DNA from 3 places in the Companilactobacillus sp. HBUAS56275 genome. Region 3 is predicted to be linked to each of the others. Evidence: predicted binding sites of a transcription regulator. Region 3 holds the regulator's gene; each other region holds the start of a gene.
What was found. The regulator LexA, encoded in region 3, represses DNA repair genes until DNA is damaged. The targets are predictions, from matches to a motif close to CNAACANNTGTTNG.

Region 1 (11,029 bases), on a different contig from region 3:
ATTGGTCCATCTGGCTCAGGTAAAACGACGCTACTGACCATTTTAGGACTTTTGCAGACACCAACGTCCGGTGAAATCTTTGTCGGTGGAAAAGATGTTACTAAGTTGAGTGCCAAGAAAAAAACTGATTTACGTTTTAATAAATTTGGTTTCATCTTGCAAGCATCTAATCTGATTCCCTTTCTAACGGTTAAAGAACAGTTCAAATTGGTTGATAAGTTTACGCCAAGTAACAAGGAGAAAATGAATCAAACTGATTTATTAAAGATGTTAGATCTGACTGATGTAGCGATGAATTATCCTAGCAATCTGTCTGGTGGTGAACGCCAACGAGCTGCAATTGCTAGAGCTTTGTACAATAATCCCGATGTGATTCTAGCTGATGAACCAACGGCTAGTTTGGACTCAGAACGGGCTAAACAGGTTGTGGGGTTACTTGCTAAAATTGCTCATGAATATCATCGTGGTGTGATTATGATTACCCATGATACTCGGTTGTTGGATTCGACGGATCGAGTATTTGTGATGCGGGATGGGACTTTGACTGAAGAGAAGAAATAACCATGGTTCTATGCTTTATAGTGGAAACGAGTTCCACAGGCCAGATTCCTGTGCTTTGCCTGACTTCACGAACTGCCTGCTTCGCAGTCAATTCGCAAAGTCCTGCAAATGCTCAGAATCTATACGGGCCTGTTCCACTCTCTATCTGAAACGAGCTACGCAGACCAATTTCTTCCGGTTTGCTACAGAACTGAAATTATCCGCAAGTTCGGCGGCTAATTCCAGTTCTTAGGCAAATCCTCGGAAATTCCCAGGCCTGCTTCGCTCTCTATTCATTGCACAATGATCGTTCAATTAACTCATGATCAACATGGGTATCGCCCCAGGTGCAGATGGCATCTAAAATTGGAATTAATGATTTACCATTCTCACTTAAATGATACTCAACATGTGGTTCAGCGGTTTTGAAATCGTGTCTGATGATTAATTCATCAGCCTCCAATTCACGTAATTGGTTGGTCAATGTTTTATGTGAAACATTTTGAATGTGGCGTTGTAATTCACCAAAGCGGCTGTGGCCGGTCTCGGCTAGTTCATAAAGAATAATGATTTTCCATTTTCCTTGAATCATCTGCATGGTTGCGTCGAATTCGTTTAAATATTTTGCCATAAGTTTTCCTCTTAGTTTTCCACAGCTAGTAACCTGAAAGTGCGTACTTGTTGTTAACAATACCTGCCATTATACTTTAAAGCGTTGAAAAAATCTTTTGAAGTATTAGGATACAAAATATATGAAAAAACTAGTTGTAATTACAGGTGCAAGTTCAGGTTTTGGTGCTGAAATTGCTAAAATTTTTAATGCGGATGGTTTCCCATTATTGCTACTGGGACGTAGAACTGAGAAGCTCGAACAGGTGGCTGCTGGTATGGAAAATGTCATGACTGAATCAGTTGATGTAACTGATTATGATCAATTCGAAAAAGCTATTCGTAAGGCAGAAGCCAAATATGGTAAGACAGATTTGTTAGTTAATAACGCTGGCGTTATGTTGTTAGGTAACGTTCAAGTCCAAAACCCTAAAGAATGGCAAACAATGTTGGATACTAACGTTATGGGTGTCTTAAACGGTACACAAATTGTCCTAAACGATATGCGTGAACGTGAACATGGTACAATTTTGAATATGTCTTCAATTGCTGGTAAGAAAACTTTTGTTAATCACGCAGCCTATGTAGCTTCTAAGTTTGGAGTACACGGTTTGTCAGAAACTATTCGTGAAGAAAATTCAGCCAAAAATGTTCGTATCATGATGGTGGCACCAGGTGCGGCGGAAACTGAACTATTAACACATGTGACAAGTCAGTCAGCTTTGAAAGACTATGCCGCTTGGGAAGAAACTATGGGTGGAGTGGTACTTGATCCTAAGCACGTTGCTGAAACGGTTAAATTCATGTATGACATGCCTCAAGAAGTTAACATTCGTGAAGTTGATATTGCAACTACACGTCAAGATTCTTAATATTGATTAGTCTCGATTACAAGTCGGGACTTTTTTCATTGCGCGGATGTTGACGATAACGATAGGAGTCTCATCAAAAGTTACTCGTCCTTTTTGAGGTTCGATCTTTTTAAGATAGCCTTTGAGATGTTCGTAATAACCAGATTGATCATTAAAGTAATTAACATCTACCTTTAACGGATGAGTTTTTAAATAGTTAAGTTGTTGCATAATACGTGTTTCTTGTTCAGCACTGGAGTATTTTTTACGAGCATAGTTTTCAGATTTTTCTTTGATCAAAGTACTGAAACCATCTAAAGCTCCAAAGGGAGCAAACTGGGCAGCTCGATCAATTTGTTCCATTGGTAGGTGGCGTTTGGAAGGGCGATAAGGCAGATCCATGATATCTTGATAAGTGGAAGTATCATTAAAAATTTGTTGTTCAATTAACTTTTTCTCATCCATTATGCGTGGTGGCCTCCAATTTGGTTGTTTCGCTCAATAGTTGTAGAACCCTCGACTAAGTCAGAAGCCTTTAGAACGATGTTACGACTCCCAAATTTTTTCTGGAGATCGAGAATAGTTTCCTGAATCTTGCGGTCACGATTACGCTCAATTTGCGAATGTTGGTCTTGGATGATTTCATTTTGAGTATTTGAAAATAAATCAGTCTGCTTAAAAACCTGACGTCTTTGGGCAAGTTGTTCATCGGTTAAATTGTTGGCTGTGAGGGTGACACGACGAATCAACATTTTGCTATTGATATTGTCTTCATATAACTTTTTAAAAATTTGACGGAGCTCGTTTGATGAAGAAGTGAAGGCATCCAGTTTAATGTGATTGTGAGCGGGCTTGGGCGTTTTGCGACCGTAATAGTCATCGACCAGTTCACCATTGAAACTGTTGTCGATCTGCAAACTCTTGATATCGTAATCAACGATAAGACCCACACAGTTAGTTACTACTTTCTTTTGAACCAAATCCAGTGCTAGATTATCACTCATACCGCGAACAATCTTTAATCCATCATCATAGGAAGTAGGTTTCATCAAAACTTGACTCGAGTAGAGACCATGATTGTCGGAACGATAATTCTTGATGTCGGCGAGTGTAGCAGTTTCGTGTCCCCAAGCATGATCGATTAACAATTCTGCGTTCTTTCCGAATTCACGATAGAGTATTTCTTCGTTCATTTCATCAGACAAACTGCCCAAAGAACAGCGGGCAATATCACCCATAGTATTCAAGCCTAATTTTTCTAAGCGTTTTGAGTAGCCACGACCTATGCGCCAAAAGTCAGTCAATGGTTGGTGAGCCCAAAGCAATTGTCGATATTGATGTTCATTCATTTGCGCAATACGGACACCGTCTTGATCTCCAGGGATGTGCTTAGCTACAATATCCATCGCTACTTTTGCTAGATAGAGGTTAGTACCAATACCAGCTGTGGCCGTGATACCAGTTTCCGATTGAATCTCTTGAATGATCGTTTTGGCTAATACATGTGGAGTGACGTGATGAGTCTCTAAATAATCGGTAACGTCCATTAGGACCTCGTCGATTGAATAAACGTGAATATTTTTAGCCTCGATGAATCGTAAATAAATTCCGTAAATTTCAGCACTCTTGTGCATGTAAAAGTTCATTCGTGGTTTGACCACTTTATAGCCAATTTTTAGGGTGGGTGATTTCAATAAATGTTGGCGGTCAATTGAAGAATATCTGGTCAAACGATGGTGGGGAGCACTATTCATTTTTTCCCGATTGAGTTTGTAGACCATCCGTTCGACTTGGAATAATCTTGGCCGCCCGGGAACGCCAAACTTTTTAAGGGCAGGAGACACGGCAAGACAGATCGTTTTATCTGTTCTGGAATTGTCCGCAACGACTAAATTATCATTTAAAGGGTTCAAATTATGGGCAATGCACTCAACTGATGCGTAGAATGATTTCAAGTCGATTGCCATATAAGTTCTTTCTTTAGCCATTTTCGTATCCCTTTCCCAAACGTATGTTCTTTTGAAATTATACCATTACAATTTGTACGTTTAAATGATTAAGTTTATAATTGAAAGATAGATAATTATTTTCAGTAAACATCATGTTTATACGCTGTAAAGATAAGACATTGCACGTCGTGTGGGTCTTATTTTTTATGGAATTTATATAGGGGAAGAAGTAAGGATATGAGTAGGAACAGAAAGATTTTGGTTACTTTCGCATTAGTTTTGTCGAATATGATGGCGGGACTTGATGCGACAATTATTAATACGGCTTTACCGGCAATCATCAGTGATTTGCATGGTATTCAGTATATGGGCTGGATCGTTGCTATTTTCCTTTTAGGAATGGCCGTTTCGACACCGTTATGGAGCAAATTTGGTGAGAAACGTGGTAATAAAGTTGCCTACATTACTGCTACGATTGTCTTCATGATTGGTGCGTTATTTCAGGGGTTAGCGCCGAATATCATCTGGTTTATCACTGCTAGAAGCGTCATGGGAATAGGTGCCGGAGGAATGAATACAATTCCGTTCATTATCTATTCACAAATATTCAAGAATATTAAACGCCGTTCCCAAGTTATCGGTATTGCTTCAGCTGGATTTAGTGGAACTTCAATTATTGGTCCGTTGATTGGTGGCTGGATCGTTGATACCTTCAGTTGGCATTGGGTATTCTACATTAATTTGCCACTAGCACTAATTTCTATCCTTATTATTGCGTTCTTCTTCAAGATCAAAGAAAACTTGAATCACTCTAAAGTCGATTATCACGGTGCCATCTTGATGGTATTAGGTCTATCTTCAATCTTAGTGGGAATCCAGTTATTAGGTGTTTCCTCAATATTTGTAACTTTAGGCTTCATTATCGTTGGACTTTTACTGATCTGGTGGATGTCACGAGTCGAGAATCGTGTCGATGATCCAATTGTTCCTAATCGCTTGTTCAAAAATGAGAAACTAGTGATTGATTTAATCCTGTTTGCCTTATTGTGGGGTTCGTTCGTGGCCTTCAATATCTACATACCAATGTGGGCGCAAGGAATTATGGGGTTGAGTGCCTTGATTGGTGGTATGACACAAATACCAGGTGCCATCGCCAACTTCATCGGTTCTGAATTAGAACCTTTGATTCAAAGAAAAATTAGTCGTTACTCGATCATTGGTATCGGGGCAATTGCTTTTCTGATCTCGTTTGCGGGATTGTATTTTGCAAAACAAACCGCTAGTTACACATTCCTATTGATCATGGGGGTCTTTGAAGGATTTGGTGTCGGTATCTGTTTCAATGCCTTATTGATTGCCGTTCAATTTGATGTTGAAGAACGGGATGTTCCAATCTCAACTTCATTTGCTTATTTAGTTAGAATTTTGAGTCAGACTTTCATGTCCTCAATTTATGGAGTTATTTTGAATATTGCTTTGATACGTGGAGTTAGCCAAAGTCATGGTAATATCACGATGTCAATGATGAACAAGTTGAGTAATGCCGCTGATGCGAAGTATTTGCCACAACATTTGATTCCAGAGATGAGACGAATCTTTTTCCAAGGAATTCACAGCATCATGCTAACGGCGATGATCTTGATCATATTAGTTATTGTTATTTTACTGTATCTATTTAGACGTGAACATTTAGCACACAAGGCTTCGTAAGTTGAAGCCTTTTTTTGTTATAATCAAAGTAATCGTTTTCAAAAAGAGGGTCAAAATGAATAATATTGAGCGTATGCAACAAGGAAAAGTTTACAATCCGGATGAGCCAGAACTAATGCAACAACAAATTGCTGCTCAAGAAAAAAATGACGCCTACAATGCTTTAAAGAGAAGCAATTTTAAAGGCCGTACACGTCTATTGAAAGAGATGTTTGCGCAAATGGGAGATAATTCGATGATTGAGATTCCTTTTTACGCTAACTGGGGCGGTCAGCACGTTCATTTCGGAAGCGGCGTTTATGCCAACTTTAATCTCACTCTGGTTGATGATGGAGAAATCTTTGTCGGCGATAGTACCATGTTTGGCCCCAACGTAACAATTGCAACGGCCGGACATCCAATTTACTCGCCGTTACGAGCAAAGACTCATTATCAATTCAATAAGTCAGTTCACATTGGAAAGAATGTTTGGTTAGGTGCTAATGTGACGGTATTGCCAGGAGTTACAATCGGTGATAATACTGTTGTTGGTGCCGGCAGCGTCGTTACAAAAGATTTACCATCTGATGTTGTAGCCGTGGGAACACCTTGTAAAATTTTAAGACCAATAAACCAGCATGATCACGATTATTTTTATAAAAATGAAAAATTAGATGTTTGGAAATAACAAAGCGTCCTGAATTGCGGAATTTACTTAGATTAATTAAAATGGATTATGATTTGAATTTTGTCGGTACAAAGTGGGAGGTAAATTTTGACAGCACGTACTTTATCGAAAGAGAAAATCGTTAGTATCGCAGTCGAAATTATAAATAATCAAGAGACACTAACTTTTACCAGACTAGGTAAGTTGTTGGGCACACGTCCACAGGCTATTTATAACTATTTTCCAAATGTAATGGCTCTAAAAGTCGCCGTAGCGAATAATTTTTATAAGCAACTAGCCCAGCGTTTAGAGGCTGATCTCTTAGCGCTTTCTGGCAAACAAGCGGTAAAGACCTTTGCTAACGTCAGCGTTCAATATTCCCTAGGTCATTTTCTGGTTGTTAAACAAATTTTGAGTATTCCCAAAGATAAATTAAATTCTGATGACTCGAATAATGGCTATATGATGATTCATAAAATATTGAATGAATTATTAGAATCTTTAGTTGATGATAAAAAATCTCAGTTAATAATTTTGCGAATGTTGAGTAATTTGATTATAGGTGAAATTGTTAATGACAGAAATAATCGTTTTGACAGAAACCTAATGTCTACACGTGATAGCTTTGATAAAATGTTAGATATAACGCTACTTTCACTGTAAAAAAGCAGTAAATAGTGCATGTAGTCTTACATGTACAATGTATTTTTAGTGCTGTGCATTTTTTGATATTTTAATGATGTTAGAAAAAATATCGTTGTAGGAGGGAGTGCATATGCGCAGCAAGTTGAATTATGATATGTTGCATCCAACGTATAAGGCGTTATACGACATTGTTGGAGAAGATAATTTACTGAAGATATATGAGTTATTTCGAGGAACACAGTTACAATTGCCTATGAAAATGTACGATCGGGTTGCTTTGAAAGAGGCCATTCGTGATGGAAAATTAGACAATATGACTAATCAAGAAATCTCATTGGAATTCGGTTATTCGCCACGTTGGATCAAGAGTATCAGGGAAAAGAATATTAACAAGAAATAAAAAAATTCCACTAATTCATTTTCAGAATTAGCGGAATTTTTTATTGGTCATAAATAGTTCTAAGACTTTCTATATCAGATGAAGACAGTGTGGTTACACCTTGGTCGATTGGGTACATGACAGAATTGGTATCTGAACTATGTGCCAAACCTAGAGCGTGTCCTAACTCATGTACAGCAACGGATTCTGAAATAGAAAGGTTTGAATATTCAAGATTTAATCCAGCTTGAGCACTGTTGATAGCATAGTGGTTGATCACTAGTGATGAAGGACCACCATTTCCTAGTTCAACAGTGTTGGAACCAGCGTTTTCTATTTTTTTGTTATAAACAAAGAAAGTGATGCTGTTTTTATTAGTTTCAGCTTCACCTGGAACTAAACGCACAATACCAGTTTTGTTATAGGTATTGATAGCGTAGATAAAAACATTTTGAACTGATTCAGGGACGTTTTTCTTAAAGTGAAAGTAGTACGTATTGGAAATCGTAACATCTTTCAAAGGTCCCTCGATGGGCGTTGCATCTTTGCCCACTTGCTTATCATTGGTGGCTTCTTTAGTGCCACTTAACTTACGATTAACGGAAGCTTCTAGTGAATAAAGGTAAGGTTGTATCTTAGTGTTAGTTTCTCGAACTTGTTCCCGAACTTGTGGTATAAATTTGGGGCTCTTAGTGGCAACTAATACTATTGATGCTAAGATAAGCAGCCATATCCATGATTTTCGTTTCATAATAAGTAATACTCCTTTGAGAACCATTGAATATCCTCATTATGATAAATGTTTGGCTTTTAAAAGTCCAATGATTTAATTACAAGCCTTTTTTCTGTGGCTTTTTGCTAAATACTAATTGGTATAACGAAAGTATGCCCGTCAACCGCAAAAAATCTGTGGGCCACTGGAACGTGGTGGACACGACTTGAAGCTAATAATTCCGCACTTTGTGCGCAATCATGGATCTCCAAGCTCGGTCTTATACTAACCTTGCTACGCAAGCTAAGTATAATGGCACCACTGAGGGCCCACAGACTTTTTGCGGTTGACTATATCCTTGGCTCTAATATTATCGAATAAAATTGCAGTGTTTAGAGATCCTTTGATCCTATCTAATCAAATGGAAATATTAAATTAAAAGAACGACTTCTGTTAGGCATTCAAGATATACGGTAATATACTTAAATGCCTTAATAGAGGCCGTTCTTATTTTTGAAGACTTTTTCGTTTAGGGCTGACCCAAGTTCCAGAGCCAAAGCCGAGAATAGTTTTCATTGCTGGAATGAATGTCATAACGACGGTAATTGGATTTACCATCCAATAAAAAAGGATGTATAGGGGCGAAAAGAATACGTATTTCATTTTGGCACCATGGTGATCTAGCAATAAGGCTGTTAATAGTTGAAGTAAGCCTGCAATTAATTCGAAGGTCACGAAGATAAAGGAGATGGCTAGTGCGTGGAAGATACGTTCATAATTGCCGTGGATTGCAAACCAGATCATTAAAAGAATGAAGGCTATTGAGGTAATGACGAAGAAAAAGGACCAGATGATTGATAAGGTTGAATCGATGAACATCGACATTTGGTATCGTCTCTTAATGGGATGGAAAATAAATTTCTTGAGATTAGTTAACCAGACTTCTGTACCACCTTGAGCCCAACGTTTTCGTTGTTTATAGAGATCACGAATTGTTTCGGGGACATTCATATGAAAAATAATGTTGGGAGCAAATCTTGGTACTGCACCGATTGTTTGGTGATCCCAAGCGATACTGATATCTTCTGTGGCTCGGTTTTGTCGGAATCCACCTACATCAATAAGAAAATCTTTTTTGTACAAAGTATTAGCACCACTATAAGCGTACATTGAATCATTAATGGAACTCTGGCTTCGCTTAATAACTCCGACAATACTGGAGAATTCTACAGTTTGAGATTTACCTAAAAGGGAAGTTCGATTCTGCACATCCATATTGGCAGTGACGGCTGAAGTGTTCATATCCTGTGCATGAATAAAGAAGTTCATATATTTCATCAATGCGTCAGGTTCGGGGATGGTGTCAGCGTCATTACTTAAAATATATTCGCCTTTGGCAAAATGCATACCGATATTGAAAGCATGGGCCTTACCTTTATTTTTAATAATGTTGATAGTTCGTAGTTGTGGATACTTCTCTTGAAGATCTTTAATAATCTCGGCGGTCTTGTCAGTTGATCCGTCATTCATAACTAGAACCTCATAGTTACTGTAATTTAAGTTTTCAAATAAATAAGTGATAGTTTCTTCTATCATTACTTCTTCATTGTGGGCAGGAATCATGATAGTTATCATGGGTTGTCTATTTGGAGGAATATTTTTCCAAGTGTTGTCTTCCTTATCAGTTTTGATGAAACGGTATGAAATAGCACCAAAGAACCACAAAAAGGACCCTGTAATAGGGTAGAGACAAAGAATTAGAAGACAAGTATTGAGAATAGTGCCTAAAGTTGTGGATTCAAATAGATGATCGATAAAAATATTGGACATATTGTTTCCCCTAATCTAAATCGTTAATGTCGTGCGCATCGTAGAGTTTTTGTATTTCGTCAGTATCAAGATTTTGTTCTGGTTGGACATTGTAGGTTCGGACATTTTCACGAAATTCTTTGTTGCCAAAACGTTTATCGATAAAAGTATCAATAGTGTTTTCACGCTTCTTTTGGTTGATGGGATTGAAAGTTGGCCACTGTTGAACAAGACGTTGACGCTTGCGATTTTGGATGATCGTCATACTAATTGAAAATATTCCTGACATAACAAAGGCGAAAAGTAAGATAACGCCGATAAAATGAATTTCCAGAATACCTTCGGAATATGACCAAATATGAGGAATTTTAGGATCAAAACTGGCCCAAAAGGCGGTAACGGTTATTACAATTGGAATAATAACTGCTAACCAACCGATTAGACCTATTAGTGTTTGAAAAATTTTTAATAGCCAGTGGCCTTTTTCAAAATATTCGTCGGTATATAATTGTTGTTTATTCTCTTGTTTCTTTGACATCGGTATTCTCTCGAATTTTCTTAGGATTTTCAGGATGACCAAAAAGGTACCCTTGTCGAGTGTTGATATTCAGGAAGGAGGCTAGATCCTCATCGGCCTTGTTTTCAATTCCCATTAAGATCAATTCAATATTATTTTCTTTGGAGATCTTATTCCAAGATTGCAAATTCAAATCTAGCCATGTATTAGGATCTTCTTTACGAAAGGCACGCATGGAACATTTGATCGTATCGACAAAAGGTAACATCCATTCGATCTGATGCAAGCTTTTCATCTCTGAACCGACGTTATCGATACTGAATTCCATACCATATTCTTTGGCGCTTTTAATTCGGCTCTCGAAGAGATAATGATTGATATGTTTAGGACCATAAGCGGAAGTGTATTCGACTGAAAGTTGCATAGGTTCTATTTTAGAAATAGCCCAGCGAACAAAGTACTGGAAGTCGGAACTGATAATTTGGTTATATTCTAAATTGATTGAAAGACGAATTTTTTCGGTAGGTAATGATTTGAAGGTGTCTTCTAAGAGAAAAATCACTCGTTGTAATGGTAATGAATCTAGTTGTTTTGGAAGAGTCCAAGTATCGTCAGGATTGTGCTGACGTAAAAGACATTCATAGCCGATGGTCTTGCCGGTA
Region 2 (11,029 bases), on a different contig from region 3:
TAGCCACACTGCGTAAATACTCTTTGATCGTTGAACGCACGACTGAGAATAGTAAATATTTTGAACGTAATAGTCAAAATAATCGTTTGTATACGCAAAAGAACATCGAAGATTTTAAGGAAATGGTTAAGTTGAGCCATGGTCCTAAAATGACTCTGGAAACATCTGCAATGCAAATTTATCCAACCTCTGAAGTAAAGAAAGACAAGGCTGAAGTTGGACAAGACGCAGAAAAAGTTAAGGAACTACAGGTAACTGTTGCCAAATTAGAGTCTGAAAATAAAAAACGCGAACTTACAATTAAAGAATTGCAAGATGAGCTTAATGACGCCCAAAAGGCTAAAGAAGAATTACAAGTTGAGTTAGATACTTTGAAGCAACAAGATGCAGAAAAAGTTGAAACTACAACTTCTAATAACAGTGAAAATCTTAAAGAACGTGTTAATGAAAAAGTTAACGACGATAAAAAAGGTCACTGGTGGAACAAGTTCATGGGCTAGACAGCCAATTAAGTCTATGATATCAACCTTTCTAGCAATCGGGTCGTACCAAAATGTTGTTTTTGGTGCGGCTTTTTTATGTATAATTAATCCTTGTGATAACAAATTAGGAGGATTTATTTTGAAATTAGCAATGATTGGGTTAGGCAAGATGGGAATCAACTTAACAGAGAACTTGATTCGTAATGGAAATGAAGTAGTAGCGTTTGATTTAAGTGACGCTGCCAGAAATGATGCCTCAACACTAGGTGCACAAGTAGAACAAACTTTGGAAGATGCTATCAAACAATTGCAAGCTCCACGTATTGTTTGGGTAATGTTACCAGCAGGAAATCCTACAAATGAAACAATTGATAAGCTTAGCGAAATTCTTGATCCCAATGATATTGTAATTGACGGTGGCAATTCATTTTTCGAGGATTCATTGAAACATAACCAAATCTTGAAAGATAAACAAATTAAATTCTTTGACGTCGGTACTTCAGGTGGTATGAGCGGTGCTAATCGTGATGGTAACTTCATGATCGGTGGAGACGATGAAAAAACTTTTGAATATATCGAACCAATTTTCAAAGGAATTGCTCAAACAGACGGATACTTGTATACTGGTAAAGCCGGTAGCGGTCATTATTTAAAGATGGTTCACAATGGTATCGAATACGGAATGATGCAAGCAATTGCTGAAGGATTCGATGTCTTGGAACACAGTCAATTTGATTACAACAAAGAAGCAGTTGCCAAAGTTTGGGAACATGGTTCAGTTATCCGTGGCTGGTTGATGGAGTTAACACAATCTGCCTTTTCAAAAGATCCTAATTTGGACGAAATCAAAGGAATAATGCATTCATCAGGTGAAGGTAAGTGGACTTTGGAAGAAGCCTTGAAACTACAAGTACCAACACCAGTTATTGCGGCGTCATTGATGATGCGTTATCGTTCTTTAGAAGATGATACCTTTACCGGTAAAGTTGTGGCTGCCTTGAGAAATGAATTTGGCGGACATGATGTTGATAAAAAATAACAATTGAGGAAGCTTGCCAGTGACAAGCTTTTTTTGTTCTTGAAGGTGATTTTTTATGATGAAGGAAAAGGGAAAAGTATTCTTACTCCTCTTGATAGGGGCATTTATCGGGAGTAATTTGCGTTATGCAGAGAGTCTGATTTTCAAAACAAGCGATGGTTTTCCACTGGGGACCTTAGTAGCTAATCTGAGTGGGGCATTATTACTACCATTCTTGATTCACTATTTACAGGATAAGTACAATTTGTCATCGCAAGTTGTTTTGACATTAAGTACTGGTTTATTAGGATCTTATACAACTTTTTCAACATTTACAGCTGATACTTATCGACTATATGAGAATGGACAATGGCATCTTTTGTTGATATATCTGACATTTACACTTGTTGGAGGATTTTTGTTGGCACTATTAGGTAATTATTGGGCCGCAAGTGAGGCATTTAATGATTATGTAAGGAGTCGAAAACGACAATGAATTTTTTAATCGTAGGCTTTGGTGCTGCCATTGGCGCCTTCATCAGAAATGAGTTAACCTTATTGCAATCCAAAATACCAGTTGATTTTCCAGTAATTACACTATTGATCAATATCTTTGGTGCCTTGTTATTAGGAATCTTCACTGCACAAATTCATAATGGTGCGATATTATTACTGTTAGGTACCGGATTTTGTGGAGGCTTCACAACATTTGGAACCTTTAGTATGGAGTTAAGTCAGTTATGGTTTCAACATCGATTTGTTAGATGCTTGCTATACTTTGTCTTAACATACATTTTCGGAATTTTAGGATTCATTATTGGTATTCACATTTAGGAGAAATCAAATGCAAATGAAAGAACAAGTATGGAATGAAAGTTTTCATCCAGGAATAATTTCTTCCACAAAATTATATTTTCAAGATCTATTCGTAGGTGCAAAAAGAATGAGCCGTAAAGATTTCTGGTGGGGATTATTAGGAATGAGCATCGTATCCGGAATCATCATGGGAATTTTGACCTTAATAATTATAAAATTGCCAGTAACAGACTTTTACTGGAGTTCAATAGCAGGCGTAGCGCTAGCCATAACGATGGGATACTATATGATTTCCGTATTTACAGCCGTTATTAGAAGACTACATGATAGAAAAATGCGCGGATGGTGGGTATTGTTACCAATAATTCCATTCGTCGGCGATATAGCGTTATTAGTTTTATTGTGCTTACCACAAAAAGACTTTGGAAATTCTTGGGCAAAACAAATATAGAGAGCGAAGCAAGGGTGCCCAGCCTCCGAGGATTTGCCTAAGAACTGGAATTATCCGCCGAACTTGCGGATGATTTCAGTTCTGTAGCAAACCGGAAGAGGTTACCCTTGTGTAGCTCGTTTCCACTATTCAGCAAAGAACCATGGTTTTTTCGAATAGAACAAAGCAAATTATCAATCCAACCTAAAAAAATTCAATTCGAATTGGAATTGAATTTTTTTTAATGCATAATAAGTGAAAGATACAAGCAGGAGGAAAATTATGTGCGGACGATATATGTTTCAACCAGATAAAAATCCTGAAATAAAACGAATCTATCAATTAGCAGTTGACGCCGGCTATAATCCCAAAGTTGGCGAAGTTTTCCCTACCGATGAAACAGCTTTGATTGTTGCTGGAGAAAAGATGGTACGAGTAGTCGGTATGAAGTGGGGCTTTCCAGGGTTCAAGACAGGACAGTCCCTCATTAACGCACGTTCAGAAACAGTTCAACAAAAGCAAATGTTTGCGGACTCGTTTCAAAAGAGACGTTGTGTTTATCCAACAACGGGATTTTTTGAATGGAACAAGTCAAAGCAGAAATATAAATTCAATTTCAGTAATGACCCTGAAACACTTTTTATAGCTGGCTGTTATAATTATTTTGATAACGTTCCACAGAGTATTCTTTTTACGACTCAACCCAATGAATCAATGGTTCAAATCCACGACCGGATGCCATTGATCTTAGCCAAGAACCAAATTAACGCTTGGATATATAACGATGACTTTGCGCGAAATTTTTTGGATAGTGCAATGCCTCAGTTGATATCGAAAGCAGAAGAATAGGTGCTTTTTAATGAATGACAAGATTCAAAAATTTAACAACAGCAGTAATTTTTTTCAGTGTCCACTTTGCGGTGAAAAATTAACTTTAAATGGCAATAGTTTAACTTGTGATCAAAATCATACTTTCGATATTTCTAAAAAGGGATTCGTCGACTTCGTTTTGAACAGTAAACAACAAAAAAATTATGACTTGGAATCATTTGAAAACCGACATTTGATTTTGGAACACGGAATGTATGATCACATCGCTGATAAAATTGTGAAATTAGTGGATCAACTCAAGATTAAAAGTATTCTCGATGTCGGCTGTGGTGAAGGTTATTATTCTAAGAAAATTGCGGAAATGGAAAGTAAAGATGTCTTTGCTTTTGATATTTCCAAAGATTCTATTCAGTTAGCAGCTAAGGGTCCCAATACACCTGTAGAATGGTTTGTAGGCGATTTAGCTCATTTACCAATTCAGGATCAAACAATTGATGGAATCATCGATATTTTTTCACCAGCCAATTATCATGAGTTCAATCGAATTTTACAGCCATCAGGATACGTTTTGAAAGTTATTCCGAACGAATACCATGTTCAAGAACTTAGAGAGCAAGCTAAGGATCAACTAAAACAGGAAAAATACTCCAATCAGAAGGTTTTAGACTACTTCGAGGAGCATTGTACGCTGGTGGATCAAATCGACGCTACAAAGACGTATAACGTTACTGAGGAAGAACGCACAGCCTTTATCAATATGACACCGTTACTTTTTAACGTTGATAATAGTTTGATTGATTGGAATCAAGTAAAACAAATAACAGTGGGTTCGACAATCTTAGTTGGACAAATCAAAAACGCCAATTCCTAGGAATTAGCGTTTTTTTTAGATTTATTTACTATGTGGTGCTTTAGGGTGCAAGATTGATTCCTTGTGTGGAACGGTCTTGTCACGGCCTAAGTACATTGTGTAATATGGTGGGATATTATTTACATAGTGTAATAATTCTTCTGTCACAGCAGGGAGTTGATCTGGAGTTAACTGTGGCAACATATCAGGTGTGATCTTGCCTTTGATACCATTGAAACGTTTAACTCTTTCTAGCAAGTATCTGATATCGAATCTTGAAGGGTTAACTTCAAGGACATCTTTATCGATATCAAGTAGTTCGTAGACACTTTCCAAACCAGTTCTAACTGAAGTTTCAACGGTGAAGACAACATCGTCGTCTACTTCAACGAATTGACCTAAGAATGCTAGGTTCGTACATCCTTCAGGAACAACCTTAGGACGGTCGCCCAACTTACGAGGCATGAATTGGCTAGTTGCATAAGGCATCATAGCTGTAGACATGTAAGTATGTTTTAGTACCTCGTCTTTGATGTCGAGCATACCCAAGTGGTAAAGAAGTTCAGTCATAATTTCATCACCGGTACAGTCCCACATGCGTTTCTTGATGTAGTTACCAACATTTTCGCCGTAGAGACCATAGCCCCAACCAACTTCCTCATCATCAGCTTGGTATGGGAAGAATGGTTTGTGGTGAATTTCAAATGACATATCCCAATTGGAATCTTTAAATGTCATCAAACCACCAGTACCGGCTTTACTTCCAGATAACTCTTCGATACGTCTGAAGAATTCAGGATAACCTTTTACAGTTGGGAAGAATGAGATCCATTTTGTTTGGTCAATCTTGCCTAAGAACTTATCAGGATGACCAAATTTATCATCTTTTTTAGCCAAATTCTTCCAAATTGTGAAGGTTCCCATGTCCTCAGTATCAGTGTTAGTTTTAGCAACGGTGTTGTTGTCACCGAAGCAACTGTTTTCACTGATAGAACCACTAGTTACGAAGACTAGATCTTTGTTTGAGACAGGGACAGTCACGTCTTGACCGTTTTGATGAGCTAAGATTGCTTGAACAGTGTCGTTCTTCACATCAAGAGTTAAATCGTAAACAGAGAAGTTGTTAACGAAGTGAACTCCATGATCAATCAACCATCTTTCGATAGGTAAAATAATTGCGTCATATTCGTTATATTTAGTATGGATAAATCCTTCAAGATATTCATGACGGTTGATGAAAGTAAATCTTTGCCAGTAACGACGGCATTCAATGGCACTGTGATAATGTTTGAAGGCTAATTGACTGTGGAAGCAAGTCCAGAAGTTAGTCTTGAAGAAGTCTTTGTCGAAAAACTCATCGATACGTTTGTCAGCTAATTCTTCTTCTGTAGAAGAAATGATTTTTGCCATAGCGGTAACATAACGTTGAGGCATCTTGTAGTTATGATATTGTCCATCGATTTCTCCTTGGTTGACGATAACTCTAGCTTCAGTATGAATAGGTTCGTCACGGTTGAAGTCAACGACATCATCAAGAACGGTTCTACCTTCATTTTCGAGTGAAGGAATCTTACTGCATAGATACCAGAGACATTCCATGTAAGGCTCTAGTTCACGTTCAGCACGGCAAAGGTAACCTTCATTACCTTTAGTTCCGTCCATTGAACCACCCATAACAGGTTTTTTCTCGTAAATAGTGATATTACGAGCTGGCATTTTAGCATCGTCGATTAGAAAAGCTGCGGTAGCTAGTCCGGCGATACCACCACCGATAATGTTGGCCTTGCGGTCATCGATACCAGCTGGTTTATGAGGATGATACATTGTTTTATAAATGTTCATTGTTGTTGCCTTCTTTCAAAAATGTAAAAGGAACTTCGTCCTTGCATCCAAGATAAGATAAACTCAGTTGATGAACAATTGACAAAAAAATAGAAGTGTAAACATTATTTACACTTCCGAAAATTTGTAAAATTATTTGGCATACTTATTTAGTGCTTTTTTGAAATCGCCATGTACCAACACGCCAATCTGATCCACAATTTCTCTAGGATCATCTTTCATGTCGTTTCCGATCCACTCAAAAATAATGGCAATGAAGGCAAGACTGTAGAAATGAGCGATAAAATCCTTGTGTTTTTGTGAAACGGATATACCTTCGGCCTGTTTTTCAACAACCTGAATAATATATCCATAGAGGACGTTATAAATGTATTTTTCCATTAGATCACGATAAATTGAATGGTAAACGTTTTGTGCAATGGACTTGTTTTCTTTGATTTTGATCATGATATTGTAAAAGCCTTCTTGCCAATTGTCGTAATCGGAGGCCTTATCTAAATATTTTTTAGCATTTTGACAAGCGGAGTATTCCACTAATGCGTAAATATCAGAGAAATGATTGTAAAATGTTTGTCTGGTTAAGTCACATTCGGAAACGATGTCTTTTACAGTGATCTTATCAACCGATTTACGTTCTAAAAGTTTGTTCAGTGAATCAATCAAAATATCCTCGGTACTAATTTGCATGAAATACATCCTCAACTAAATTGATGATATTAATTATATTATTTTTTGATTATAAAAAGTTGCTGAGAAAGGTCAATAATTTAGCGAATCCTTATAAAATATTTACAGACAAAATCGAACGTATGTTTTACAATGTTAAATAGTAATTTACAGGAGGTAGTCTATGGCAACTAAAATTGGAATTCGACAGTTAGTTGAGTTTGTGCTGCGTAGTGGCGATTTGATGGAAAATAAGAATAGCCAAAATACAGCTCAAAACGGTTCACGAATCCACCGTAGACTACAAAAAACACGTTCAAAAAATTCTGAGTACGAAAGCGAAGTCTATCTAAAGACCGAAGTTACAATGAACGATAATCAGTATGTCATTTCTGGACGTGCTGATGGAATAACGACATCTGATAAAAACATCTTAATAGAAGAAATTAAAACTTCTGATCAACCTTTTGACGAATTGAGTGACAATACTTTGGAGTTGTATTGGGGTCAGGTCAAAGTTTATGGATATATCATTTTAAAAGAACATCCAAAGTTAGACCATGTGAACTTACGGTTGACCTATTTTCAAGTCAGTACCGAGGCAGTTACTAGTGATGATAAAACTTTTGATCGCGACGAATTGAATGAGTTTTTTCAAAATTTAATTGATGAGTACGAATATTGGCTGGTGTTACGAGCTAAATTACGTAAAACTCGCAATCAATCGATCCAACAATTGAATTTTCCATTTGATAATTTTCGGGCTGGTCAACATGAATTGGCCGCAGCTGTTTACAAAACTGTTTATTATCAAAAACGTTTATTCGTTGAAGCGCCGACAGGAACAGGAAAGACAATCTCTACTCTATTCCCAGCCATCAAGTCGATGGGAGAAGAGAAAATCCAGCGTTTATTCTATCTGACTGCCAAACAGAGTACTCGCCGAGTCGCTGAAGAAACGATTGCTTTGATGTCCAAGAAAGGCCTGCAACTAAAGAGCATTACGCTGACAGCTAAAGATAAAATACGTTTCAAAGAGCAGGATGTACCACCGGAAAAAGATCCTTATATGATTGGCTATTATGATCGACTAAAACCGGCTTTAGCGGATTTGCTGACGAATGAAGATGCAATTACCCGTGAAGTTGTGGAAAAATACGCTAAGAAACATACAGTTGATCCATTTGAATTTTCCCTCGACGCTTCATTGTTCTGTGATGTTATTATTTGTGATTACAATTATCTATTCGATCCGCTAGTTTATTTACAACGATTCTTCGTTGAAAAGGATACGGATAATTTCTTCTTGATCGATGAAGCCCACAATTTGGTCAGTCGTTCACGGTCAATGTATTCTGCAGAAATAAGTGACTTTAAGATTGCCCCATTATTGAAAGCAGCCAAAAAGATCGAGACTAAGGCTAGTAAAGACTTTCAAAAACAATTAAAAAAAGTTCGCCGTGTTTTCAACCAAATCAAGAAGCAGTTACAGGTTGATGATTTAGAAGAAAGAATAACTTCAGATGCACCGGATGATCTTATAAAAGTTTTAGGAAAATTCGATGACTTTATGGGCGAATGGATGCAGGATCAACAGCCTTCAGATTTCTTGGATAACGCTAAAGATTACTTCTTTGATTGCTTAACGTTTGTGAAGATCGGTGCGTTATATAACGATGCCTATAAGACGCGAATTGTTATTGAAAATAAGCGTTTGACCGTCAAACAGTTATGTCTCGATCCGAGTCATTTCATTGATCAGTCATTGGATCTAGGATTAGGAGCAGTTCTGTTTTCGGCCACATTATCGCCAATGGATTATTATCAAAGTGTTTTAGGTGGTGAAGACAATAGCTTAGCCTATCAATTGCCATCACCGTTTCCGATTAATAATCAAGCCATTTTGATAACGCAGTATATTCAGACCACTTATCGTCAACGTGAATTCAATGAAGAGAAAATCGTCAAAAGTTTAAAGACCTTGATTGATGGTAAAAAAGGCAATTATCTCTTTTTCTTCCCGTCATATGGGTATTTAGAACAAGTAAGATCAAACTTTGAAAAAAGTTATCCACATGTTAATACAATCGCTCAAACTGGTGAAATGGATAACACAGCTCGCCAAGAATTTTTGGATCAATTTGATAACGAGACAGATGAGACTCTAGTTGGTTTCTGCGTTTTAGGTGGTATTTTCTCTGAAGGAATTGATTTAAGAGGCGATAAATTAATCGGTGTAGCTATTGTCAGTGTCGGTTTACCAGGATTGAGTGCTGAAAATAATTTAATTCGAGATTATTATGATGATAAGAATGGTCATGGATTTGAGTATGCTTATCAGATGCCAGGGATGAATAACGTTTTACAAGCAGCTGGTCGTCTGATTCGTAGTAGTCACGATCACGGGATCGTAATGTTAGTAGATCAACGTTTTGGTAGTATGCGGTACACAAAACTTTTTCCACAGCATTGGCAAAACTATCGTCGGATTGCATCGTTACAACAATTAACAGGCACGGTGGATAACTTTTGGAAGGAACAAGATGAAAACTAAGTTAACGAAAAATTTAGAGAGTACGCTCTATCAATATTGTAAGGAACAAGGTTCTTACGTTGTTGAAGAAGTCTCAATGCCAGACGATAAAGGAATTGTCGACACCTTGAGTTATCAACAATTGAGGGATGGCCAGATTGAGTGGCGTTGTTACGAATTGAAGGTTACTAAGTCGGATTTTCATTCAAAAGCCAAGCTGTCTTTTATCGGTAATTACAATTATTTCGTATTACCCCAAGAATTATTTGAAGAAGTTAAGGATGAGATTCCTAACCACATTGGTGTATTGATGTATCGACCTTTTGATGAAAAAGCTATGGAAGCATCTCCACAGACGTTAGTGGCTCCAGGCTTTTTAACAGTGGCTAAGAAGGCCCAATTTCAGGAGTTACAAGTTGATGAAAAACAATTAACTAGCCATTTTGTGGCTTCATTATTTAGAGAAGTCGATAAGGCTAAGAAAGTTGAAAAAGGCTTGCAGTTGTACTCTGAGGATCGACTGTTTAAAGAATTAAAGAAGCGTCAAAAGGCTGGTTATGACGTTTATAATCCAGATCATAATTTATATGATCGTTTTATTGAAGAGCTTCAAGCAGATGCCGTAACGGCGTTACAAGATGAACTAGATGCTAGAAACGCTGAATATCAAGAATTGAAATTACAATTACAAAAGTTAAAGGAACCGAATTTGGAGGATAAGATATGATCTATTATCCTTATTTTCGTGGCCGAATGTATGATTTATTGGCCTTAAAAGAGTTGTGTGAAGGTAATTGGTTTAATTCGCAAATCGTACCAATAATTGAACCAGTGCGAGATTCAAAAGAATTACAAAAGACGGTACAAATCTTTATCGATAAAAAACAACCGTTCAGTGTGATTGCTAATCCGCAGGTCAGCGTCTATGGATTGAATGATACAAAACTTTATCCACTACCAGATGTGTATAACTTAGATTTTTATGTACCGAGTGCAATTTTGGCAGCGGATTTTCGAAGTGATTTCGTTAAAACCTTGCCGCAACAACAATCACTTTTGATCGCCAACAACTATGAATTGCTGAAAGCATATCAAGATACTGACGTTTTAAATAATGTCGATAGAGTATTAATTCCAAATGTCGCAAAAATGCATCGTTTAGTAAAAGACAAGGCAGCCAGTTTAACTGATCCGTTCACCTTTCATCATCATGTAGAAGATTATAGCCAGTTAGATGATGAATTTTTTGAAGCTGCCGAGTGGTATGAACAGGTGGATAACTTTCAAGGCTTTGGCGACTATTCAATGTTGGGCCATGTTTATTTTGATAAAGGAATGTTTTCCAGAGCGATTGCTATTCATATTATCTATGTAACTAAAGACGGCAGTTTACGAGTGCACCATTTTGTTTCTGACAGTAATGAAAGCATGCGTGGACAGAAACAAAAATTCTTTGAAGCTATGAATAAAATGGTTATGTGGGTGGATAAAAATATTAATGGACTTAATTTAACCCCTGCATTAGAAGAGCTACTAAAATACAGTCAAGGAGATAAGTTTC
Region 3 (11,029 bases):
ACCAATCAAGTTCATTGGACAAGGTGAAAAATTAGATCAATTAGATGTCTTCCATCCTGATCGTATGGCCAACCGTATCCTAGGAATGGGTGACATGTTGACCTTGATTGAGAAAGCTCAATCAGATTATGATGAAAAACAAGCAAAAGAAGTAGCCGAAAAGATTCGTGAGAATAGTTTCGACTTCAATGATTTCATTGATCAAATGGATCAAGTTCAAAAAATGGGACCTTTGGATGAAATCATGAAGATGATTCCAGGGATGGCTAACAATCCACAATTGGCAAATATCAATATCGGTGAAAAAGATATTGCTCATTTGAAGGCCATTGTTTATTCCATGACACCACAAGAACGTGAAGACCCAGATTTGTTAAATCCTTCAAGAAGAAGAAGAATTGCCAAAGGATCTGGCCAAAGTATTCAAAATGTTAACCGTATGATTAAGCAATTTAAACAATCACGTGACATGATGAATAAGATGAGTAAAGGGAATATGGCCGGCATGGATCAACTTATGGGCAATGGTATGCAAGGACGTCTAGGTAAGATGGCTATGCATTCTATGGTTCGTAAGAGTAAGAAACGTAAGAAGAAACGTTTAAAGAAGATCAAACGTTTTAAATCTTAGAATAGAGAGCGCAGTAGGCCCGCTTAGATTCTGAGCATTTGCAGGACTTTGCAAATTGGGCTGCCAGACAGTTCGTGAAGTCAGGCAAAGCACAGGAATCTGGCCTACGCAGCTCGTTTCCACTATGCGGCAAGGCACAATGGTTATTTATCTCAAAAAAGCAAAAAAAAAAGTGGTGTAAAGAAAAAAACTTTACACCACTCTTTTTTTTGTGTATACTAACAAAGTTAAGTATTTAGGAGGAAACAAACATATGTCAGTTAAAATTAGAATGAAACGTATGGGTAGCAAGTTACGCCCATTTTATAGATTAGTAGTTGCAGATTCACGTTCACCACGTGATGGCCGCTTTATCGAACAAGTTGGTTACTACAACCCAATCTCACAACCAGAAGAAATCAAACTTGATGACGACAAGATCGTTGAATGGTTAAACAAAGGTGCACAACCTTCAGATACAGTTCGTCACTTGTTGAAACAACATGGTATTATGCAAAAGTTCCATGAAAGCAAGTATACAAAATAGTTATTTTGATGGGACCAGATAAAACGATGTTTTGTCAGGGTCCTATTTTATTATCACGGAGGAAAAATGGCCGAAAAATTATATCGAGTTGGTACTATTGTCAATACGCATGGTATTAAAGGTGAATTAAAAGTCGTTCCAATTACAGATTTTCCAGAAGATCGCTTCAAAACAGGTTCTAAATTAGTTTTCAAGAAGAGTAATTCTAGTGAGGAATTTACAGTAGAATCATCTCGTAAACATAAGAACTTTATTCTTTTGAAATTAAAGGGATATGACAACATTAATGATGTTGAAAAGTATGTTAAATCAGAACTATTTGCCAGTGGTGAATTGACTTCCGAATTAAACGAAGGCGAATTTCTTTATAAGCAGATCATTGGTCTGCAAGTAATAGATAAGGATCTTGGCGAAATTGGAAAAGTCACTGAGATCATGGAATTAGGACCAAACGACGTTTGGGTCGTAAAAGGAACAAAATATAAGGAAGTTCTTTTGCCTTATATTGAAGATGTTGTTAAGAATGTTGACCTCGATAAACAAATTGTCGAAGTTGAAATACCGGATGGATTGATAGATTAATGGATATTACAATTTTAAGCATTTTTCCAAGAATGTTTCAGGCATTAAATGAGTCTTTAATAGGTAAAGCACAAGAAAAGGGTCTCGTTAATCTTGATGTAGTTGATTTTCGTGACTTTACGACAAATAAGCAACATCATGTTGATGATACAACTTATGGTGGTGGAGCTGGTATGTTGTTACAGGCTCAACCAATCTATGATGCCATGGATTATGTTGAAACTAAGAAACCAGGCCGCAAGCGAGTAATCTTGCTTGACCCAGCAGGTAAAACTTTCAACACAAAAATGGCACGTGACTTTGCTAAAGAGGATCAATTAGTTTTTATTTGTGGACATTATGAAGGTTTTGATGAACGAGTTAAAGATTTGGTTACTGATGAAGTTTCGATTGGTGATTACATCTTGACTGGTGGAGAATTACCAACAATGAGTATGATCGACGCAACTTTGCGTTTTGTGCCTGGTGTTTTAGGTAATTCATTCTCTGCTGAGGAAGAATCGTTCTCAAATGGTTTGTTGGAGTATCCACAGTATACTAAACCAGCCGATTTTCGTGGTAAGAAGGTTCCAGAAGTTTTGACAAGTGGTGATCATGAAAAGATTCGTCTTTGGAGATTAACTCAAGCCTTGAAGAAAACTTTGGAACGTCGACCAGATTTATTGGAAACTGCAAAGTTGACGGATGAGGAAGAGAAGCTTCTCAGAAAAATTCGTCAAAATATATAGTTTACAAGCTCGTCCAAATAAAGTATCATATTAAGAGTGTTTGGACACATATTAACGATATTCCGCTGTATGTCAGAGATATATAAGAGTGTCGAATAGGGAGAAATTATTCATGAATGAATTAATTCAAGATATTACAAAAGAACAACTACGTTCTGACATTCCTGACTTCCGTAGCGGTGACACTATTCGTGTACATGCTAAGGTTGTTGAAGGTACTCGTGAACGTATTCAATTATTCGAAGGTGTCGTAATCAAGAGACATGGCTCAGGTATCAGTGCTACATACACTGTACGTAAGATGAGTAATGGTGTTGGTGTTGAAAGAACATTCCCATTGAACACACCTCGTGTAGAACAAATCGAAGTTATCAGACATGGTCGTGTACGTCGTAGCAAACTTTACTACTTACGTGCTCGTACAGGTAAGGCTGCTCGTATTAAGGAACGTCGTCGCGACATCTAATTTAATACTTTTAATAGCAACTAAACTTCAAAAAATAAACCATCACGTTGAATTTTTATTCAATGATGGTTTATTTTTTTAGTTAAAGATTTGATTGTAGTATTCTAAATAAAATTTTTGATCTTCTGGTGTAGCAACAATCTTCGTGACACTGGTATTTCTAGGTTCAGGAATGCTCATTACATCTTGAGGCTTTAAAACATCTAAAGCCGCTGCTTTGACCGTAAAACCATGAGTGACACAGATAAGTTTGTCGTTAGGGTAATTCTTTAAGGCGTCCTGTAAAAAGCCGTGTACGCGCTTAACGACGTCTTCAAAGCGTTCTCCGTCAGTGGCATACTTAGTATAAAGTGGTAGGACATCGTTCCAGTATTTGTTGTATGCATCAGGATGAATTTTTCTTAAATCGGCATTCCTTTGACCATCCCATTGTCCATAAGATATTTCGACCAATCTTTTGTCGTAGGAAATAGGTAAGTCAGCGGCAGTGTTTAAAATATCAGCAGTCTGTTGAGCACGCTTTAAAGGACTACAGATAATACGATCAGCAAAACTGATGTCAAAATTTTGTTTCAACGTTTGGGCTTGTTGCTGACCGTGGGTATTTAAATAAGTCATTTCGGTATTAATATTGCCTTGCTTCATTTTCATGACATTGGCTTTAGTTTGTCCGTGACGGATGAGGTAAAATTCAGTCATGTTTTTCTCCTTTATAAGTTTGGATTCTTAATTAACTCACTTGCTTATTATTATAGAAGAAAATTTTGGAGAAATAAAAAATCACCCCAGAAAAGGAGTGATTAATTAAAATATTTGTGAACGATATAGTCCGACAACTTTACCAAGTATCTCCACGCTGTCTAAGATGATTGGATCCATTGTATCGTTTTCAGGTTGTAGGCGGTAATGTCCATTTTCTTGATAGAATCTCTTGCAGGTAGCTTCAATGTCTTCAGTCATAGCAATAACGATCTCGCCATTATTAGCAAAGTTTTGTTCATGAACTATAACGTGATCACCATCATAAATACCACAGTTGATCATACTTTCTCCATGAATTTCGAGCATGAATAATTCGCCAGATTCACGATTTAAGTCAGGTGGAATTGGAAAATACCCATCAGGATTACGTTCAGCTGTGATTGGTTGCCCAGCAGCAACGTTGCCTAAGATAGGAATTTGCTTAGATTTGATGCCGATTGAATTTAATCCAGCACCGGTAAGTTCAATCGCCCTAGGCTTAGTAGGGTCACGTTGAATAAAACCTTTTTTCTCAAGACGAGATAGGTGACCATGAACCGTTGATGTAGACGATAAGTCCACAGCTTCGCAGATTTCTCTGACAGTTGGCGGATATCCATGTTCATCTAAATAATCATAGATACATTGTAAAATTTGTGACTGTTTAGAGCCTTCAGCTTTTGACATTAGAACACCTCATTGTTAATATCTTAATTAGATTGTATCAAAATATGAATGCAAGTTCAAACAAGTGTTCGATATAATGGGGAGAATTAAAATTATGAACGAACAAGAAGAATTGCTTAAAAAAATTAATGAACTGGCTCACAAAGCAAAAGCAGGTACTATTACTAAAGAGGAAGAAGATCAACAAGCCGAACTTAGAAAAGAGTATTTGAAGAACTTTCGTGCCAGTTTTAAATCTCAAATTGAGATGATGCGTGTGTTTGATAAGCAAGGAAATGAAGTCACACCGGAGAAAGTTAGAGAAATTCAACGTAAAAAAGGTTTACGTGACGATTAATACTTTCAATTAGAGTGATTTTTTTGTAATATTAATAGATGTATGGAAAGGGTGAAACATAAATGGGAACAACAATAATCGTTGGTATTCTAGCCTTATTAATCGGTTTAGTTGGTGGATTCTTTATTGCCAGATGGTATATGAAGAAGTACTTCCAAGATAATCCACCAATCAGTGCAGATATGATTAAGCAAATGATGGCTCAAATGGGACAAAAACCATCACAAAAGAAACTTAACCAATTAATGAGTACTATGAAAGCATCACAAAAAAAGAAGTAATGAAATAAAAATTAATAGACGATATACATATTTTAATGTGTGTATCGTCTATTTTTTTATCTAAAAAATCAATTGCTCTTTATTTACGAACTATAAAATTAATAATATCTAAAATAATCTAAATGAAAACGGTAAATACGAATAATAACTAAAAATATTTAATTTAAATACGTGTTTTGTGTTGAAAGAATTTTCATAACTTGTTAGAATTTGATTACCAAAGACAGAAGGGTGGAAAACCAATGAGTGATGTAGCAATAGTTATGGGCTCAGTTTCGGACTTGAAAGTTATGCAAAACACAATTGATGTTTTGAAAGAACTACAAGTCAGTTATGAAGTCAAAGTAATTTCAGCACATAGAACTCCACAAGAGATGTTGGATTTTGCTAAGACAGCACGATCAAACGACTTCAAAGTGATAATAGCAGGTGCCGGGGGAGCAGCCCATTTACCAGGAATGATTGCTTCTTCAACTAGTCTGCCGGTTATCGGTGTTCCAGTTCCATCGAAATATTTAAAAGGGATGGATTCTTTATTGTCAATTGTTCAAATGCCAGCTGGTGTCCCCGTAGCAACGGTTTCGATTGGTGAAGCGGGTGCTAAGAATGCCGCTATTATGGCAACTAAGATCTGTGCACTACAAAATCACGATTATGAATTATCTTTGGATGGTTACACCAAGGCTATGCATGATAAGTCATTAGAAAGTGGGAAAAATCTTGGTTAAAACAATTTTACCAGGTAGTACGATTGGAATTATCGGTGGTGGTCAGTTAGGTCAAATGATGTCTTTTTCAGCAAAAGAGATGGGATATAAAGTCATCATCTTGGATCCGACTCCCAACTGTCCTGCCGCTCAGGTCTCTGATGATCAAATCGTAGCTGAATATGATGATTTGGCTCAATTAATTGAATTAGCTAAGCGTTGCGACGTTTTAACTTATGAATTTGAAAATGTTGATGCGGAAACTATCAATGAGGTTAAAAAGTATACGCAAGTGCCACAAGGAACAAAGGCTCTGACAATTACTCAAGATCGAGTTTCTGAAAAAAACTTTATTGAAGAAAGTGGTTTTTCAGCGGTGCCACATGTTGTTATTGAAAATATCTTCGAATATCACCGTGCTGTAGAGAAATTGGGTGCACCAGTGATCGTCAAAACTACGCGTGGTGGATACGACGGTAAAGGTCAAATCTTAATCGAAGATCCCGAAGATGTCTGTTATGCCGATATTGAAGAATTATTAATGCATGGAACCTGTATCGTTGAAAAAAAGATTGCTTTGAAGAAAGAGGTTTCAATCGTTGTTTCAGCTAATAGCAAGCAACAAACCTCAATATTCCCAGTGATTGAAAATGTGCATCGTCACAATATTTTGCATATCAGTAGTTGTCCAGCAATGATCGGTACTGATACGGAAAATGAAATTTATAAAATCGGTGAGCAATTAGCACGTAATTTAGAGTTAGTAGGAACGATGTGTATTGAATTCTTTATCTCAGAAACAGATGAAGTATTTGTTAATGAAATTGCTCCACGACCACATAACTCGGGTCATTTAACGATTGAATCCTGCAATATTTCGCAGTTTGATGCTCACATTCGTGGTGTTTGCAATTTAGCCATGCCTAAGGTCAAACTCTTACAACCGGCAGTGATGGTCAATTTATTAGGGCAACATTTACAACCAGCTAAGGACGAATTGGATAAACATGCTGATTGGCACTTCCATGACTATGGAAAAGCTGAAAGTAAGAATAATCGCAAAATGGGTCATATCACAATATTGAGTGATGACTTACGTGAAACAAAAGATGCTATCGAAAAAAATTCAATTTGGGATGTGTAAATTATGACTGAAGATAATTTGCTATACGAAGGTAAGGCTAAGAACGTTTATAAGACTGACAAAGAAAATGAACTTTTGATGGTTTATAAAGATCAAGCCACAGCGTTTAACGGTAAGAAAAAAGAAGTACTACCAGGTAAGGGAGTTTTGAACTGTCGAATTTCTACTTTGGTTTTTGATTATTTGATCAAAAATGGTGTTAAGACTCATTTAATTGAAAATATATCCGATCATGAACAATTAGTTCAAAAAAGTGAAGTTTTCCCACTAGAGGTGGTCTTGAGAAACATTGGCTCAGGAAGTTTTGTACGTAAGTTCCACTTGGAAGATGGTTTGGAACTAAGAGAACCAATCATTGAATTTTATTACAAGAGTGACGCCTTAGATGATCCATTTATCAATGAATCACAGATCCATGCTCTGCGTATCGCGGATAAAGAAGAAATAGCTACTATTAAAAAAATGACACTAGCAATTAATCAACTATTGATTCCGTTTTTTGCCCAAAGTGATTTTGATTTGGTTGATTTCAAATTGGAATTTGGAAAAGTTAACAATGAAATTATTCTAGTAGACGAATTTTCACCAGACAATTGTCGTCTTTGGGATAAAACTAGTCACCATTCAATGGATAAAGATGTATTTCGTAAGCATGAAGGTGATTTGGTTAAGACATATCATTCTGTTTTAGAAAGATTGACAACACGATAGGAGAGTAATGATGAAATTAGTTAAAGTTTACGTAACACTAAAACCCTCTGTATTAGATGCCCAAGGTGAAGCTATTAAGTCGGCTATCCAAACAATGGATTATGACAAGGTTTCAGATGTACATATGGGAAAATATTTTGAATTGAATTTTGAAGACTATCCTGAATTGGATAAAGATATTGACGCTATTTGTGACAATTTATTGACTAACCCTAATATCGAAACATACCGTTATGAGATCTTGGAGGCTGAATAGATGAAGTTTGCCGTTGTTAATTTTCCAGGTTCCAACTGTGATATGGATCTCTACTATGCCATTAAAGACGGTATCAAGGAACAAGTTGAGTTAGTCGATTATCGTCAAACAAGTTTAGATGGCTTTGATGGAGTCTTGATTCCAGGCGGTTTTTCATACGGCGACTACTTGAGAAGTGGTGCCATTGCCGTTCATGCACCAATTATTTCAGAAATTGTTCGTTTTGCTAACGAAGGTAAATTTGTTCTAGGCATCTGTAATGGATTTCAAATTTTAACAGAATTGCATTTATTACCAGGTGCTTTGATCCAAAACGAAAAGAGTCGCTTCATTTGTGAAACTGTCACTTTACAAGTAATGAATAATCAGACGACTTTTACCAATCAATACGCTGAAGATGAAGAAATTCGTATCCCAGTTGCCCATGGTGAAGGCAGATATTATTGTGATGATCAAACTTTAGAGGATTTAAAAGCTCATAACCAAATTGTTTTCCGTTACAAAGAAAATGTTAATGGTAGTGTTGATCAAATTGCTGGAGTGATGAATCGTCAAGGTAATGTATTGGGAATGATGCCACATCCAGAACGTGCTTTGGAGGATATCGTCGGTTCAAGCGATGGGCTCAAACTATTTCAATCAATAATCAATCAAAGGGTGAATAATTAATGACTGAACCTACTGCTAAACAAATTAAAGATTCCAGATTGTACCAACAATGGGGATTGAGTGATTCAGAATACGAATTGATTTGTGAAAAAATTTTAGAACGACTTCCTAACTATACAGAAACAGGACTTTATTCTGTTATGTGGAGTGAACATTGTTCTTACAAGAATTCCAAAAAAGTTTTACGAAAGATGCCTAACAAGAGTGATCGCGTACTTGCTGGCCCTGGTGAAGATGCTGGTATTTTGGATATTGGTGATGGTCAAGCAGTTGTCTTCAAAGCTGAAAGTCACAATCATCCTTCAGCCGTTGAGCCATATCAAGGTGCAGCTACTGGTGTCGGTGGTATTATCAGAGATATTTTTTCCATGGGGGCCCAACCTTTTGCTCTATTGAATAGTTTGAAATTCGGCCCATTAAAAGATGGTAAAACTAAACATTTAGTTAATGAAGTTGTAGCTGGAATTGGTGGTTACGGTAACTGTATCGGCTTGCCAACCGTTGGTGGCGAAATTTCTTTTGAAGAATGTTACGAAAATAATCCGCTAGTTAACGCCATGTGTGTTGGATTATTGAATAAAACTGATTTCAAACATGGTACCGCTAGTGGTAAAGGCAATTTGATCGTCTACGTTGGTGCTAAAACTGGTCGTGATGGGATTCATGGGGCAACGTTTGCTTCAGATGAATTCACAGATACAAAGAATAAGCAACGTTCCGCTGTTCAAGTGGGAAATCCCTTCATTGAAAAATTATTGATGGATGCCTGTGTTGAAATTATCGAAAAACATCCTAATTGGATCTTGGGTATTCAAGACATGGGAGCTGCTGGATTGGTATCATCAACCGCTGAAATGGCTTCTAAAGCTGATAGTGGACTGATTTTAAATCTTGATAACGTTCCCCAACGTGAAACGGAAATGTCAGCTTATGAAATGATGCTGTCAGAATCGCAAGAACGAATGGTCCTTTGTGTAAAACCACAATTTAAAGATAATGTTCTAGATTTCTTTAAGGACTTTGAATTAGATGCGGTAGTAATTGGTCAAGTAACTGAGGATAAACAATACAAGATTTATCATCATGATGAATTAGTAACTGATATTCCTGTCCGTAGTTTGACCGAAGACGTTCCGGAATACGATCGACCAGAGGTTGAACCTGCTCGTATTGCAAAAGATCGTGATTATCATTTTGTTCCAGAAATAACTTCACTAGAAGATACTTGGCAAAAAATCTTGCAACAACCAAATATTGCTAGTAAGAAACATTTCTATCAAACATATGATTCTCAAGTTAAGGCAGATACTTTAACTCAACCAGGTAGTGATGCCGGCGTGACTCGTATCAGAGGCACTAAGAAAGCTATTGCGATGACTAACGACAGTAATTCTAAGTACGTTTACTTAGATCCATACGTTGGTGGTCAGATCACTGTTATGGAGGCGGCTCGTAACATTGTTGCCAGTGGTGGTGAACCTATCGGTGTAACAGATTGTTTGAACTATGGTAATCCTGAAAATCCTGAGGTTTTCTGGGAACTTGATAAGAGTGTTGAAGGAATTGCCAGTGCCTGTGAAAAAATCAATACACCAGTAATTTCAGGTAACGTGTCACTCTATAACGAATACAATGATGAGGCAATTTATCCTAGTCCAATGATCGGGATGGTTGGATTGATTGATGATATCAAGAAAGTTACAACAATAGCTTTTAAAGAAAATGGCGACCTTATTTATTTACTTGGAAACACATTTGATGATTTCAATGGTTCAGAAATTCAGTTGCAACAAACAGGCTCAATTAAAGGTGGTTTGCGTCCATTGGATCTCAATGAAGAAAAGCTTCATCAAGATTTGATTCATCGTGCGATAGCTCAAGGCCTAATTGCCAGTTGTCATGACTTGAGTGAAGGTGGCTTAGCTGTAGCCTTATCTGAGTCAGCTTTTGAAAACCAATTAGGATTTGAAATTAAGACTGATTTAACGTCAGCTCAAATATTCTCGGAAACACAATCACGTTTCTTAGTAACAGTTAAACCAGAGGATCAAACTGAGTTTGAAAATCTAGTGTTGAGAGATTTCCAACTGTTAGGTCAAGTAACAGGCAATTCAGATTTCAAGGTAACAACTAAAGATGAAACAGTATCAATTGATGGTGAGAAAGCATCGAATAATTGGAAAGAGGCGATTTCGTGCTTGATGAAGTAAAAAGTTTAAATGAAGAATGTGGTGTTTTCGGTGTCTGGGGTGCTAAGAATGCTAACTACCTAACCTATTTAGGACTCCACAGTTTGCAGCATCGTGGTCAAGAAGGTGCGGGAATTGTCGCAAACGATGGTCAAAAGTTACGCACTTATCGTAATTTAGGATTGTTGACTCAAGTTTTTTCTAAACCTGAGTATTTGAATAATCTGGTTGGAGATTCAGCTATTGGTCATGTTCGATACTCAACTGCTGGTGAAAATAAGATTGAAAATGTTCAACCATTATTGTTTGACTTTACAGACAGTCAATTAGCTTTGGCTCATAACGGTAATTTAACAAATGCGATTACTCTAAAA

Region 1: the regulator LexA is predicted to act here: its motif matches at 4,005-4,018, upstream of U8526_RS08250 (Y-family DNA polymerase).
Region 2: the regulator LexA is predicted to act here: its motif matches at 7,072-7,085, upstream of U8526_RS05380 (ATP-dependent DNA helicase).

The regions. Positions count from the first base shown of each region.
Region 1 covers NZ_JAYKKK010000003.1:381,880-392,908, reverse strand. Annotated here, with positions in the region: gene U8526_RS08270 (ABC transporter ATP-binding protein) at 1-561, shown strand, start outside; gene U8526_RS08265 (winged helix-turn-helix transcriptional regulator) at 830-1,171, opposite strand; gene U8526_RS08260 (SDR family oxidoreductase) at 1,293-2,021, shown strand; gene U8526_RS08255 (hypothetical protein) at 2,028-2,465, opposite strand; gene U8526_RS08250 (Y-family DNA polymerase) at 2,465-3,988, opposite strand; gene U8526_RS08245 (MFS transporter) at 4,187-5,659, shown strand; gene U8526_RS08240 (sugar O-acetyltransferase) at 5,715-6,326, shown strand; gene U8526_RS08235 (TetR/AcrR family transcriptional regulator) at 6,414-6,968, shown strand; gene U8526_RS08230 (hypothetical protein) at 7,081-7,350, shown strand; gene U8526_RS08225 (M57 family metalloprotease) at 7,391-8,080, opposite strand; gene U8526_RS08220 (glycosyltransferase) at 8,549-9,871, opposite strand; gene U8526_RS08215 (hypothetical protein) at 9,882-10,388, opposite strand; gene U8526_RS08210 (EAL domain-containing protein) at 10,366-11,029, opposite strand, start outside.
Region 2 covers NZ_JAYKKK010000002.1:367,620-378,648, forward strand. Annotated here, with positions in the region: gene U8526_RS05335 (hypothetical protein) at 1-500, shown strand, start outside; gene gnd (phosphogluconate dehydrogenase (NAD(+)-dependent, decarboxylating)) at 622-1,521, shown strand; gene U8526_RS05345 (fluoride efflux transporter FluC) at 1,577-1,996, shown strand; gene U8526_RS05350 (fluoride efflux transporter FluC) at 1,993-2,334, shown strand; gene U8526_RS05355 (DUF805 domain-containing protein) at 2,345-2,767, shown strand; gene U8526_RS05360 (SOS response-associated peptidase family protein) at 3,029-3,595, shown strand; gene U8526_RS05365 (methyltransferase domain-containing protein) at 3,606-4,448, shown strand; gene U8526_RS05370 (oleate hydratase) at 4,470-6,269, opposite strand; gene U8526_RS05375 (TetR/AcrR family transcriptional regulator) at 6,402-6,956, opposite strand; gene U8526_RS05380 (ATP-dependent DNA helicase) at 7,120-9,489, shown strand; gene U8526_RS05385 (hypothetical protein) at 9,479-10,195, shown strand; gene U8526_RS05390 (sce7725 family protein) at 10,192-11,029, shown strand, end outside.
Region 3 covers NZ_JAYKKK010000001.1:609,881-620,909, reverse strand. Annotated here, with positions in the region: gene ffh (signal recognition particle protein) at 1-631, shown strand, start outside; gene rpsP (30S ribosomal protein S16) at 885-1,157, shown strand; gene rimM (ribosome maturation factor RimM) at 1,224-1,739, shown strand; gene trmD (tRNA (guanosine(37)-N1)-methyltransferase TrmD) at 1,739-2,467, shown strand; gene rplS (50S ribosomal protein L19) at 2,580-2,933, shown strand; gene U8526_RS02820 (histidine phosphatase family protein) at 3,012-3,632, opposite strand; gene lexA (transcriptional repressor LexA) at 3,738-4,361, opposite strand; gene U8526_RS02810 (DUF896 domain-containing protein) at 4,456-4,698, shown strand; gene U8526_RS02805 (YneF family protein) at 4,761-4,979, shown strand; gene purE (5-(carboxyamino)imidazole ribonucleotide mutase) at 5,222-5,707, shown strand; gene purK (5-(carboxyamino)imidazole ribonucleotide synthase) at 5,700-6,830, shown strand; gene purC (phosphoribosylaminoimidazolesuccinocarboxamide synthase) at 6,834-7,541, shown strand; gene purS (phosphoribosylformylglycinamidine synthase subunit PurS) at 7,552-7,797, shown strand; gene purQ (phosphoribosylformylglycinamidine synthase subunit PurQ) at 7,798-8,466, shown strand; gene purL (phosphoribosylformylglycinamidine synthase subunit PurL) at 8,466-10,676, shown strand; gene purF (amidophosphoribosyltransferase) at 10,661-11,029, shown strand, end outside.